One region of the Paenibacillus sp. RC334 genome, then DNA from elsewhere that is predicted to be linked to it. Evidence: predicted binding sites of a transcription regulator. Region 1 holds the regulator's gene; each other region holds the start of a gene.
The links. Region 1 encodes Rex, which represses fermentation and respiration genes when NADH is low (regulators of the CRP and FNR family bind a similar motif). Its sites were predicted from a motif close to TTGTGAAATATTTCACAA; they were not measured.
Positions count from the first base shown of each region.

Region 2: pflB (formate C-acetyltransferase) is a predicted target of Rex. The motif match lies at 1,059-1,076, and genes of this name have one in related genera.
Region 3: QMK20_RS22215 (cytochrome ubiquinol oxidase subunit I) is a predicted target of Rex. The motif match lies at 1,738-1,755, and genes of this name have one in related genera.
Region 4: QMK20_RS04160 (DoxX family membrane protein) is a predicted target of Rex. The motif match lies at 1,115-1,132, and genes of this name have one in related genera.

Region 1 covers NZ_CP125370.1:3,230,277-3,233,493, reverse strand. Annotated here, with positions in the region: partial or broken gene dinG (ATP-dependent DNA helicase DinG) at 1-1,339, shown strand, start outside; gene QMK20_RS14730 (redox-sensing transcriptional repressor Rex) at 1,385-2,038, shown strand; partial or broken gene QMK20_RS14725 (amidohydrolase) at 2,025-3,217, shown strand, end outside.
Region 2 covers NZ_CP125370.1:3,392,959-3,396,175, reverse strand. Annotated here, with positions in the region: gene adhE (bifunctional acetaldehyde-CoA/alcohol dehydrogenase) at 1-783, shown strand, start outside; gene pflB (formate C-acetyltransferase) at 1,110-3,217, shown strand, end outside.
Region 3 covers NZ_CP125370.1:4,807,885-4,811,101, forward strand. Annotated here, with positions in the region: gene cydB (cytochrome d ubiquinol oxidase subunit II) at 1-271, opposite strand, end outside; gene QMK20_RS22215 (cytochrome ubiquinol oxidase subunit I) at 258-1,664, opposite strand; gene QMK20_RS22220 (response regulator transcription factor) at 2,072-3,217, opposite strand, start outside.
Region 4 covers NZ_CP125370.1:854,160-857,376, reverse strand. Annotated here, with positions in the region: gene QMK20_RS04165 (DUF3048 domain-containing protein) at 1-994, opposite strand, end outside; gene QMK20_RS04160 (DoxX family membrane protein) at 1,238-1,756, shown strand; gene QMK20_RS04155 (hypothetical protein) at 1,948-2,874, shown strand; gene QMK20_RS04150 (dioxygenase family protein) at 2,976-3,217, opposite strand, start outside.

The DNA of each region.
Region 1 (3,217 bases):
GCGTCAGCAGTTGGCAAAGTCGGGGCATGAGAAATCGACGGATTGGGCTTCTACCATCGACCAGATATATCCACTCGTGCTGGAGGTCAAGGAGACTTGGGATCTGCTGAGCGACAAGCTGTTTGGTATGCTGCCGGAGCGAAGTGATGCGACACCGGGCGAAACAGGGCAGTTTTCTTCCCGTCTCAAGCCGTCGGCCAAGCCTGCCAAGTGGGATCAGGCTGCTGCGCTGGAAAATCAGGTTTATGTAACGTTGAGCGAAATTTTGCGCAAGGGCGACAAGCTGATGCTCGACGTGAAAGAAGAACATGACGATTATGCGGCTGACAGCCTCATTACAGATATTACGGGGCTGCTTAAGGATTTGGCAGGCATTAGGGAAAGCTTGCGCTTTTTCATGCGGATGGATGATGAGACGACCGTATATTGGCTCGAAGCGAGCGGGCAATTCCGCAGCAAGTCGCTACAATTTTATGCGGTGCCCGTCGATGTGAGCCGCCAGCTGAAAGAAATGTTTTTTGACAAAAAAAGGAGCATTATTCTGACGTCTGCTACCTTGTCGGTGGATAAGTCGTTTCAGTACATGACCGATCAGCTCGGCTTGCAGGAGGCCGCAGATCAAGGGCGGCTGATGACTACGCAGCTCCCTTCACCCTTTAACTACAGGGATCAGGTGTTGCTAGTCATTCCAAGGGATTTTCCGAGCGTGAAGGGCAGTGTAGGAGATGAGCATTTTGTAGATATGCTCGTCAGCTCGCTAGGTTCGACTGCCCAAGCGACGCGGGGGAGAATGCTCGTTCTCTTTACCTCCTATCGCATGCTCCGGCAGGTGTATGAGCCGCTTAAGGAGGCGTTAGCATCCAGCGACATCACCGTGCTGGGGCAGGGCGTGGACAGTGGGAGCCGCAGCAAGCTGACCCGACGTTTTCAGGAAGCCAAAGCTTCTGTGTTGCTGGGAACCAGCAGCTTTTGGGAAGGCGTCGATATTCCGGGCAAGGCGCTGACGTGTCTGGCTATCGTCCGCTTGCCGTTCCAACCGCCCAATCACCCGCTGCTGGAGGCTAAAAGTGAGCTGCTCCAGCAGCAGAAGAAAAATCCTTTTATGAAGCTGTCTGTTCCACAGGCTGTCATTCGCTTCAAACAGGGATTTGGACGTCTAGTACGTACCGCGAGCGACCACGGGGTTGTTATCGTTTACGATACGCGTGTGATTGAATCCTATTACGGGAAGCACTTTTTGTACTCGTTACCGGGACCAAAAATGGAGCATATGCCGACGGAGCAAATGGTGCCCCGTATCGCCGAGTGGCTCCAATCCGCCCCGGAGACAGAGGCATAACGGACGGACATCTTAACATGTCCGTTACAATTAGGGGGAGCATGTATGAAATCAGATAAAATTTCAGAGGCTGTCGTACGGAGGTTACCCGTATATTTACGTTATCTGAATGCACTGCACAAACGGGAGGTGGCTACGGTCTCTTCCCAGGAGTTAGGACAAAGACTGGATTTGAATCCGGCTCAAATTCGTAAGGATCTCGCGTATTTTGGAGATTTTGGCCGTAAGGGTATCGGCTATGATGTTACTTATCTTATCGAGAAAATACGCCATATCCTGAAAATCGACCAGCAAATTAACGTGGTATTGGTCGGAGCAGGTAATCTGGGGCAAGCCCTTTCGAATTATAATGCTTATTTAAAAGACAATATGAAAATTGTAGCAGTATTTGATGCTGTGCCAGATAAGGTCGGAACCAGGATCAATACGCTGGTCGTACAGCCAATGGATGAACTGGAAGCGACCGTGAAGGAACAAAACATTCGGATCGGGATTATTACCGTACCGGATTTTGAAGCGCAGAACGTGGCTGACAGGCTCATAAATAGCGGGATTGGAGCGATTTTGAACTTTGCGCCGACCACTCTCAAGGCACCAGCAAATATTCGAATACATGCCACAGATTTTACAACAGATTTGTTAAGCCTCGCTTATTATTTGGAAGACGGAAAGGAAGATATGCAACATGACGGTGAATAAATGGATGATTAAAAACGGCTCTTTTGCCGTGAACAGATCGGAAGCGGGGGTAATCCACGGCTATATGATCGTGGAGGACAGCCGCATTGCCTATATTGGCGAGACTTTGCCAGCGGGTGAGGAAGAGACGGAAGCGATTGATGGTAACGGGCTGCTGTTTTTACCTGGCCTGATTAATACACATGGTCATGCGGCGATGTCCCTGCTGCGCGGGTATGGGGACGATCTGGCTCTTCAAGTATGGCTTCAGGAAAAAATGTGGCCGATGGAAGCCAAGTTTACGTCTACGGATGTGTACTGGGGTACGTCCTTGTCCGTGCTGGAAATGCTGAAAGGCGGTACAACCACCTTTTTGGACATGTATGATCATATGGACGAGGTGGCTCGTGTAGCTGAAGAGTCCGGCATCCGTGCCAGTCTGATGCGTGGAGCGATTGGATTATGTTCGGAGGAAGAGCAGCGGATCAAGCTGGCTGAGGCTGTGAATTTTGCGCGTAATTGGCATGGAAAAGCAGACGGTCGCATTACGACTATGATGTCTCCACATGCGCCGTATACGTGTCCGCCTGCGTTTATCGAAAAATTCGTGCAGGCTGCGCATGATCTGGACTTACCGTTGCATACGCATATGTCCGAAACCATTGCCGAAGTAGAGCAAAACGTACGCGACTACGGCTTGCGCCCGGTTGCGCATTTGGATAAGCTCGGCTTTTTCTCCCGTCCATCGCTTGTTGCCCATGCTGTTCATTTGAATGACGAAGAAATAGCTTTGCTGGCTGAACGTGGTGTAGCGGTTTCGCATAATCCGGGTAGCAACTTGAAGCTGGCGAGCGGTGTGGCAAGAGTGCCTGATCTGCTCCGTGCAGGCGTTACCGTCTCTCTCGGAACAGACGGTCCCGCCAGTAACAATAACCTGGATATGTTTGAGGAAATGCGTCTGGCTGCACTCATTCACAAGGGAGTATCTGGGGGACCCAACCGCAGTTCCTGCGGGTGAGGCGTTGCGTCTGGCAACGGAGTACGGAGCGAAGTCGATTGGCTTGAATGAGGTAGGGGCGCTGGCAGCAGGCAACAAGGCTGACTTTATCGCGCTCGATCTCAATCAGGCTCATTTCTTGCCGCATACGGATCTCATTTCTCATGCCGTATACTCTGCAAGCGCCAAAGACGTGGCCCATG
Region 2 (3,217 bases), 160 kb from region 1:
GTTACGTCGTTCGCAGTTATTACAGACAAAAATCAGGGCAACACGAAGTATCCGCTGGCTGACTATGAGCTGACTCCTGATGTGGCAATTATTGACCCTGAGTTTGTATACTCGCTGCCTAAAACAGCTGTAGCGGATACAGGTATGGACGTACTGACGCATGCTATCGAGGCCTACGTGTCCGTAATGGCTAGTGACTACACAGACGGTCTGGCGATTAAAGCCATTCAACTGGTATTCCAATACCTGGAGCAATCGGCTCTGACTGGCGACAAGCTGGCTCGTGAAAAAATGCATAATGCTTCCACACTGGCAGGGATGGCGTTTGCCAATGCATTCCTGGGTATTAACCACAGTCTTGCGCACAAATGGGGCGGACAATACCATACAGCGCACGGTCGCACGAATGCCATTTTGTTACCACACGTCATTCGTTATAATGCGAAAAAACCAACGAAGTTTGCTTCGTTCCCTAAATATTCGCACTTTGTTGCGGATGAGCGTTATGCAGAAATTGCACGCATACTGGGACTGCCTGCCCGTACAACGGAAGAAGGGGTTAACAGTCTGATCGAAGCGATCCGCAAGTTGAACAAAACACTCGGTATCGAGGAATCGTTCCAGCAAATCGGCTTCGATGCGAAGGATTTTGAATCGCGTGTAGATTATCTGGCTGACCGCGCTTTTGAGGATCAATGTACAACTGCGAATCCGAAGCTGCCGCTGGTTACCGAATTGGCTGATGTATACCGCAATGCCTTCTACGGACGTTTTGACCAATAATATATAGGTACGAAGAGGCTTGTGACTAAGCATTTTCCCGTTAATACCAACGCAGGCTCTCTATATAGAGGGCCTGTTGGTTTGGGAAGGGGGGTGAACGGCAAGGATAAAAGTACGGGCGTGAAGCTAAAGAAAATAAAGTGATAAATGTCACCTGTATTGTGATTTTTGTCACATACTACACTCTATCATTATTCTACAATAAGGGTGTAAGAAAGGTCCCGACACTGAGCGTAAGGCATCGGTGAAAAGGCCGGGCTCGAGACACTATTTTAATGTGAAAAAAATCACAAGTCCGGAAGACCAAACAATTTGGAGGGATTTACATGTCGGTGATTGAGAGAGAATTACAAGAGCAACAATCTGGCTGGAGAGGTTTCAAAAAAGGTAAATGGACTAAAGAAGTCAACGTCAACGATTTTATTGAAACCAATATCTTACCTTATGTCGGTAACGAGGAATTTCTAGTTGGTCCTACTGCCAACACAACTGCACTGTGGGATATTGTATCCGATCTTACCAAAAAAGAGTTGGCAAACGGTGGCGTGCTTGATGTAGACGTGAATACGCCATCCACCATTATTTCACATAAGCCGGGCTATCTAGACCGGGATAAAGAACAAGTTGTCGGTGTACAAACAGACGCTCCATTCAAACGCTCTTTGCAGCCGTTTGGTGGAATCCGGATGATGATCGACGCTTGCAAAGCCTATGGCTTTGAAGTACCGCAAAGCATTGTTGATATCTTCACTCATATTCGCAAAACGCATAATCAGGGTGTATTCGACGCTTATACCGATGATATGAGAGCAGCTCGTAAAGCGGGTATTATCACTGGTTTGCCAGATGCATATGGTCGTGGTCGCATTATCGGTGACTACCGTCGTGTAGCACTGTACGGCGCAGACTTCCTGATTAAAGACAAAAAGGCTCAACTGAAAAGCCTTGAAGTGGATTCCATGGAAGAAGACGTAATTCGTCTGCGTGAAGAAATTTCCGAGCAAATTCGCGCTTTGAACGAGCTGAAACAAATGGCTGCTGAGCATGGTTTCGACATCTCAAAGCCTGCTAACAACGCAAAAGAAGCTTTCCAATGGGTGTATTTTGGCTATCTTGCAGCGATCAAAGAACAAAATGGTGCTGCAATGTCCTTGGGACGTGTATCTTCCTTCCTTGATATTTATACTCAACGGGATATGGAAGAAGGCGCAATGACAGAAGAGCAAGCACAAGAATTGGTCGATCATTTTGTTATGAAACTGCGTATTGTTAAATTCCTGCGCACACCTGACTATAATGAACTGTTCAGCGGAGACCCAACATGGGTAACTGAATCCATTGGCGGTATGTCCATTACTGGAGAAACTCGGGTTACTAAAAACAGCTTCCGTTTCTTGCACACCCTGTACAATTTGGGACCTGCACCGGAGCCAAACCTGACTGTACTGTGGTCTGAAAAATTGCCTGAAGGCTTCAAAAAATATTGTGCCAAAGTTTCTATTGAAACTAGCTCCATTCAGTATGAAAATGATGATCTGATGCGTCCGATTTATGGCGATGATTATGGTATCGCTTGTTGTGTATCGGCAATGAAAATCGGTAAACAAATGCAATTCTTTGGTGCCCGTGCCAACTTGGCTAAAGCTTTGTTGTATGCCATCAACGGTGGTGTGGATGAAAAATCAGGTGCTCAAGTGGGCCCTGAATATCCTGCAATTACAGGTGAAGTGTTGGATTACGAGGAAGTGCTGAGCCGCTTCAAGCCAATGATGGAATGGTTGGCAAAACTGTACATGAACACTTTGAACGTTATTCACTACATGCATGACAAGTACAGCTACGAACGGATTGAAATGGCGTTGCATGACCGTGATATTGTCCGTACGATGGCTTGTGGTATTGCTGGTCTGTCCGTTGCAGCCGATTCCCTGAGCGCCATTAAACATGCGAAGGTGAAACCGATCCGTAACGAAAAAGGCATCGCCATTGACTTTGAAATTGAAGGGGAATACCCTTGCTACGGTAATAACGATGATCGTGTAGATAACATCGCAGTAGAACTGGTAGAGTCCTTCATGGGCATGATCCGCAAGCACAAAGCTTACCGGAATGCGATTCCTACTCAATCTGTATTGACCATTACTTCCAACGTGGTGTACGGTAAGAAAACAGGTACAACACCGGATGGACGTAAAGCTGGCGAACCGTTTGCACCAGGTGCGAACCCAATGCACGGACGCGACAAAAAAGGTGCTTTGGCTTCCCTTAGCTCCGTAGCTAAGTTGCCTTACGAGCACAGTCTGGATGGTATCTCGAATACCTTCTCTATCGTGCCTAAAGCACTGGGTAAAGAAGAAGAAACACGCAAAACGAATCTCGTTTCCATGATGGACGGCTACTTTGGAAGCCATGCGCATCATCTGAACGTTAACGT
Region 3 (3,217 bases), 1.6 Mb from region 1:
GCAGAATAAATACAAATACTAGATAATATCCGCTGAACATGGTCGCATACCAGTGCGGGAAAGCCGCGAACATCGCACCTGCTGCTGTGATCAACCATACTTCGTTAGCATCCCAGAATGGACCAATCGTATTGATCATCAAGCGTTTTTGCTGATCATTACGCGGTACCAGACCTGTAGCCATACCCACGCCAAAATCAAAGCCCTCCAGGAAGAAGAAGCCGGTAAACAGCACAGCAATTAATAAGAACCACAAATCATTTAACGACATTGGTGTCACCCCCTTGAGCAAATGGATCATGGATTACCGTTTCCTGATGTGGTTCGATATCCGGACCTTTGCGAGCCGTACGGACAAACAGGAACGCCAGCACACCCGTTAAAATTAAATACAATGCGGTAAACGAGATCAGTGAGAACAGCACTTCCCCTGCCACAACGGTAGGCGAAACGGAATCTTTGGTTTGAAGTAAACCAAAGACCGTCCAAGGCTGACGCCCCACTTCTGTCATGATCCAACCCGCAGTATTTCCAATGAATGGAAGAGATATACCGAGCATCATCAACCGGAAGAACCAACGATGCGAACCCTCCAATTTTTTACGGAATGTCAGATAGGCTCCATACAAAGCAAGTACAATCATGGCACATCCGGCTGCAATCATAATGCGGAAGCTCCAAAATGTAGTACGTACCGGCGGAATATAATTACCGGGGCCGTAGGCTTTTTCGTATTGTGCCTGAAGCTCATTCATCCCCAGTACCGCGCCGGACAGCTTATTATAGGACAGCAAACTGAGCGCATAAGGAACCTTAAATTCAAAGCTGTTTTCTTTCTTTTCAGGGTCAATGCCTGCAATAACTGTCCAAGGGGCCGGGTCACTACTGTTTTCCCATAACCCTTCACTGGCAGCCATTTTCATTGGCTGTGTTTCCACCAAATATTGAGCCTGTCCGTGACCAAACATCGGGATTAACATCGAACTAATCAATGCAACAATAATACTTACTTTGAAAGAAGGCTTGAAAAAGTCCAGATTCTTTTTGTGCATCAGCTTCCATGCGCTAATACCTGCCACGAGAAAAGCCCCTGTCGCAATGGCTGCAAACAATGTATGTGGAAACTCCCATAACAGTTGTTCGTTCGTCAACAGAGCGAAAAAATCTTTCATTTCTGCGCGACCGTTATGAATCTCGTATCCTACCGGACGCTGCATGAATGAGTTGGCTGCCAAAATCCACAGGGCGGACAGCATCGTACCAATGGATACCAGCCACATACAGGTTAAATGGACTGCTTTGGACAGCCGTTCCCAGCCGAATACCCACAATCCGATAAAGGTTGATTCCAGGAAAAAGGCAAGCAGTGCCTCAATCGCCAGCGGCGTACCGAACACATCACCGACAAAACGGGAGAAGTCAGACCAGTTCATCCCGAACTGGAACTCCTGCAAAATCCCGGTGACCACGCCTACTGCAAAGTTAATCAGCAAAAAAGTTCCCCAGAATTGAGCCATTTTTTTGTACAAATCATTTTTTTTGATTACATACATGGTCTCCATAATTGCCACCAGCAACGACAATCCAATGGAGATCGGCACATAAACAAAGTGAAGAATTGTTGTGGTTGCAAACTGCAACCGTGCCAATTCTAATACGTCCATGATGTTATTCCTCCCCCTGCGCTTCTCTTAAGAATGAATGTTAATAATTGGGTTCTGAAGCCTCCCTTCATCCTTGTGATAGTATTCACATTATTACATATGGAACGATCACTTTTTATGAATAGCCCCCTCAGGCATCTTCATTACGGAATCTCATGATCCGGCTTCAGAATATCATCATTATATAGAATAGGTTTGAATGAAATAGAATCGAAAGTGTGAACATCGTGTCAAAGCTGTGTCGTAATGATGGCGAATTTATGAAAACAACTCAAATCTTCTAGTTAGTGTGACATTTTCGATTGATCTGTCTGATTTTTTTCCAAGCAAAAAGCCTCTCTTCGTCCGGAGACTTTTGCTCCGACATCCGCAAGAGAGACTTCATCAATTTAACCCACGGGAATCCATCAACTGCCATCCGTCCCTCTGTTCTTCTGAACCCGACTACGATAAGAGGAAGGCGACATCCCCGCATATTTTTTGAATTTGCCGTGAAAATAATCGGCATTGGCATATCCGACACGTCCTGCCACCTGATGCACCCTGATTCCCTGTGCAAGCAATTCCCTTGCCCGCTCGATCCTCACCTTGTCCAGATAGGCGTTAAAAGCTTCGCCCGTATGGCTTTTGAACAATTTGCCCAAATAGCCGCTGTTGTAATTAAACATATCCGCCAACAGCTCCAAGCGCAAATTCTCATCATAATGACTATGAATGAAATCAATCAATTGTTTCATGATCGTTTCCTTACCACCTGGATCGGTCTGACCAATCCATTGCAGCACATGCTCCATTGACCGATCCACCAGCTCTCCCAAGGTTGAATAGGCATATACATCCGTAATCAAGCGGGAATGCTCTTCCAGCACCGTACGGCTCTGTTCCTGTCCAGCCGCATACTTGTTCAGCGCCAAGGTAAATGTCTGTGCAAACGCCGCCTTGATTTCAGCCTCTGAACGATAGATCTGTGGAAATTGGACCTCCATTTCCTTCAATACACGTATTGCAGCTTCACGATTGGACATATCCAGCGCGTAGTACAGCTTCTCTGCATAACGCATGGGGTCTGATGCTTTGTCAGTCGTTTCGCACATTTCCTCGTCCGAAGTTTCCAAATCGTGCAGGTCACTGGTAAGCATCACCCTTTCCGCACGGAACAGGAAAGTACGCTCCAGTAGACGCAGCGCCTGTTCAAAAGAACTCGAAATATCATGAAGTCTCTCCACCGGATCACCAGCAGCTACGTATATTTTCGTTGCCCACGGCTTTAGCGCCTGTCGCCAGGAAGCCAGCAATCGAACAGCATTTTCTTCTGTGTCCACCGTGGAGGGAAGTAGCAAGCCTGTATATATTCCTGCCTCGAATACAATCCCCCTGCCCTGCTCCCCGCACATTTCCGTTAGCCGCAGCTTTGCTGCCGACTGCCGAGCTTGCCGATCCCAGTCGGGTATCCGAAGATCCAGCAGTACGACCTGATAGCTTCTCCAATCCAAAGAGGGTGGCGCCGGATGCTGGCCATGATGTTCAGCTTGCTCCGTTCCTCCGTGGAGAGG
Region 4 (3,217 bases), 2.4 Mb from region 1:
AACGAATAGCATCACCGGGCGTATGCTGCCACTCGGCGTGTATCAACTTCCCTTGTTGAAACAACATAGCCTCTCCACCGCCTTTAAGCTCAACGCTCAATCGACCTACATCATCCAGCGTTTGGTGCCTGGTGCTCATCACAATGACATTGGCCGCAGAGAGCTGCTTGTTATTGTTTTGATCCACATGTGACTTTTCGTTCACAAAACGCTTATATTGCTGATCTGACGGATCGTAGGTGTAAGATACCTTGTAGCTTTTAAGCAAAAAGCGGATTTGCAAAGATACTGCCTCCCCGTCCCCCATGATCGAAGCTTCACCGGATTTAAGGTAGTTATATACCGGAACCACCGTCTGCTTGGCGTAGCCTTTACTTTCGCTTCCTTGGCGAAGTCTGTTCACATCTGTGTACAGATTGTGTGGTGGACGGCGATCCTTGCTTCTCCAGAAGTAAGCTCCCCCATTCGAAATCTCATCCAGATGCTCTTTTCGTTGCTGCTGTAAAATCGCATAGGCATCTGTACTTCCCCCGGCGTGTATCGGCAACGCCCCGTAAGTTTCGCCCAGCTCAATCAGATACGGCCGGATGCTGCGGACCGGGCCTATTTTCACATCACCGCCATGACTTTGGAAAAAAGCTACCAAACGTGTAATTCCACCTTCTGCGAGAACTTCATATACCATGTCAGCCTCGCTAAGTCCCGCCTGAGGTCGTGCGGCTGGAGCATTATTAATCATAATTGCAAGCGGTCGTTCCAGAACAGGCTGCTCCACCGGAAGGCCGGTAAGCGGAGCTGTAAATGCCGGAATAGTCGGTTCCTTGGGCGGCTCAAGCGCCTCCGGCTGTGTTTCTTGCTTAACCGGTTGGGGCGCGGGTTCTGATTCACCCGATTTGGACATAGCAGAACAGGACATCATGGTCATACATAGCAAAACCGAGGTCATCACACACAACCATTGGCTTCGATTGAAAATGGGCCCGGACAAATTCATCCCTCCAGTTAGACATTTTTCTCATTATAAGCGTTATTTCCTGTTTTTGTCTTGATTGAAACTCATCATCACTATAGAATACTTATCTGAAGACATTAAAATTTAAAAAATATTCAGACTTTGTGATTTTTATCACAAATAACTGTAACTGAACCTAATACAATAAGGGTGTAGCAGAGATGATCATCCCAAACCAAATGAAATACAACCAACATTATAAGAAAAGAAAGAGGAGTGGTTTGAATGTTTAACAACTGGTTGCGTGAAAATAAAGTAGCAATGTGGCTGCTGACTGTAGTACGGGTTTATCTGGGATATGAATGGATGACCCATGGACTTGAGAAGCTGACTGGCGGATTCGATGCAGGCGGATTTATCTCGGGGGCCATTGCTAAGACAGGCGGAGAACATCCCGCTGTACAAGGCTGGTGGGGATCGTTCCTTGAAGCCTTTGCCCTACCTAATGTCGGTCTGTTCAACGTCCTGATCCCACTGGGTGAGTTCCTGGTCGGAGTTGGCCTGCTTCTTGGTACACTGACTACATTAGCTGCCTTGATGGCAATGGTCATGAACTTCTCGTTCCTATTCTCGGGCACAGTAAGCACCAATGCAATCTACCTGCTGTTTGAAATCTTCCTTGTAGTTGCTGGCGCAAACGCTGGACGGATTGGCTTGGATCGTTGGGTACTTCCCTTCCTGCGTGGACTGTTCCGTAAAAATAAAGATACCTTTCCAGCAGACCCCGCTCGAAAAATAGCTTAAGCTACCAAAAAAACAACCGTTACCCTCCGGGCTAATGGTTGTTTTTTTGTGCAGCTATGCTGCTGACTTTCTTTTATATCCGATTCATCATTTCCCCAAACGTTTACAAGTTGGATACAACCCGGAATGCTCACGATACATTCCCCCTATACACTAAAGTTACATCAAAGAAAGCCATGGAGGGTTATATCATGAAAAAAATCACCAAAGCCTACCTCATGCTCGCGACAGTAACTTTCACAGTACAGACTATGGGACTGGGATATCCATCACAAGCCGAAGCGGCAGTATCGACTACGACAACGTCTCAATCGGAAAGTGTGCAAAATATCTCCAACACCTTCGAGCAACTGCTACGTCAACCCGGCAAACTTCCTCAGGCATTCGCTTATTTGCAAAAACACATTCAATCCATTCCAGCCTCTCAAGCCACCATCATGACGCTTCATCTGGAAAATGCACAGACCAAGCAATTGGATTCTTATTCACAAGCCTTATACCCAGCTTCTGTTCAGACCAAAATCAATACTATTTATAAACCCGGCGATTCGTTCACAAATGTAATTAGCCGCACCAAAGATACGAACCTGAAGAAATTACTGACCCAAACCAGAGATGCCGGATACAAACTGGAAACCGCAGAAGGCATGTATTACCCTGTCATAAACTATGAAAAATATAAAGTGTTCGGAAAGCACACCACGGCAGATATCCGCAGCTATATTGACATCATGGCAGTGGAATCTGGACAGGCAGCTACCAAGGATGCCGCACTGCATATCGGATATCAGCAGTTGTCTGGACGGGTGCTGGCACAGGAAGACTTTTTAAACAAATATCCACATTCCAACCGTACACTAGCTGTCAAAGAATTGCATGATCTGTACTATTTCTATACCTTCTACGGCACGAACAATACGCCATTATTCGATTACGATACCAAGAAGATTCTTCCTAACGCTAAAAAAGGATATCAACTGGTAATTCAACGCAACAGCGGCTCAGCTAGTCCTTATGTACAAAAACTAAAAGACTTCGTGGCTCTACTGGATCAAAACGGAGATAAACACACTGCACAGGTATCCGACTGGCTGAAAAAGAACGTACCTACTTCCTGATCAAGTTTTACAGGAACACACCATACAGGAACTCATGTTATATACAAAAAAGAACTTCCATTCCCACTTGCCATGTGGATTAGGAAGTTCTTTTTTCACATTTACGTATCACGTTCTTGACCGAAAGCCCAACAATTGAGACTCAGTGAGCCCAGGACATAGGACTGAAAAAGCTTCTGCGCCGAGCGCTGGTCATCCGCAGCCCCCATCGCGTAAAACAGCGGCGAAAAATGCTCTATCCCATAAGAGGGAACCGCCTGTTTGGCATAAGGAGCCTTTTTATCATATTGGAACAAATGACGTAAATTCCATTCCTGAAGCTGCTGACCGATCCAGTTATCAT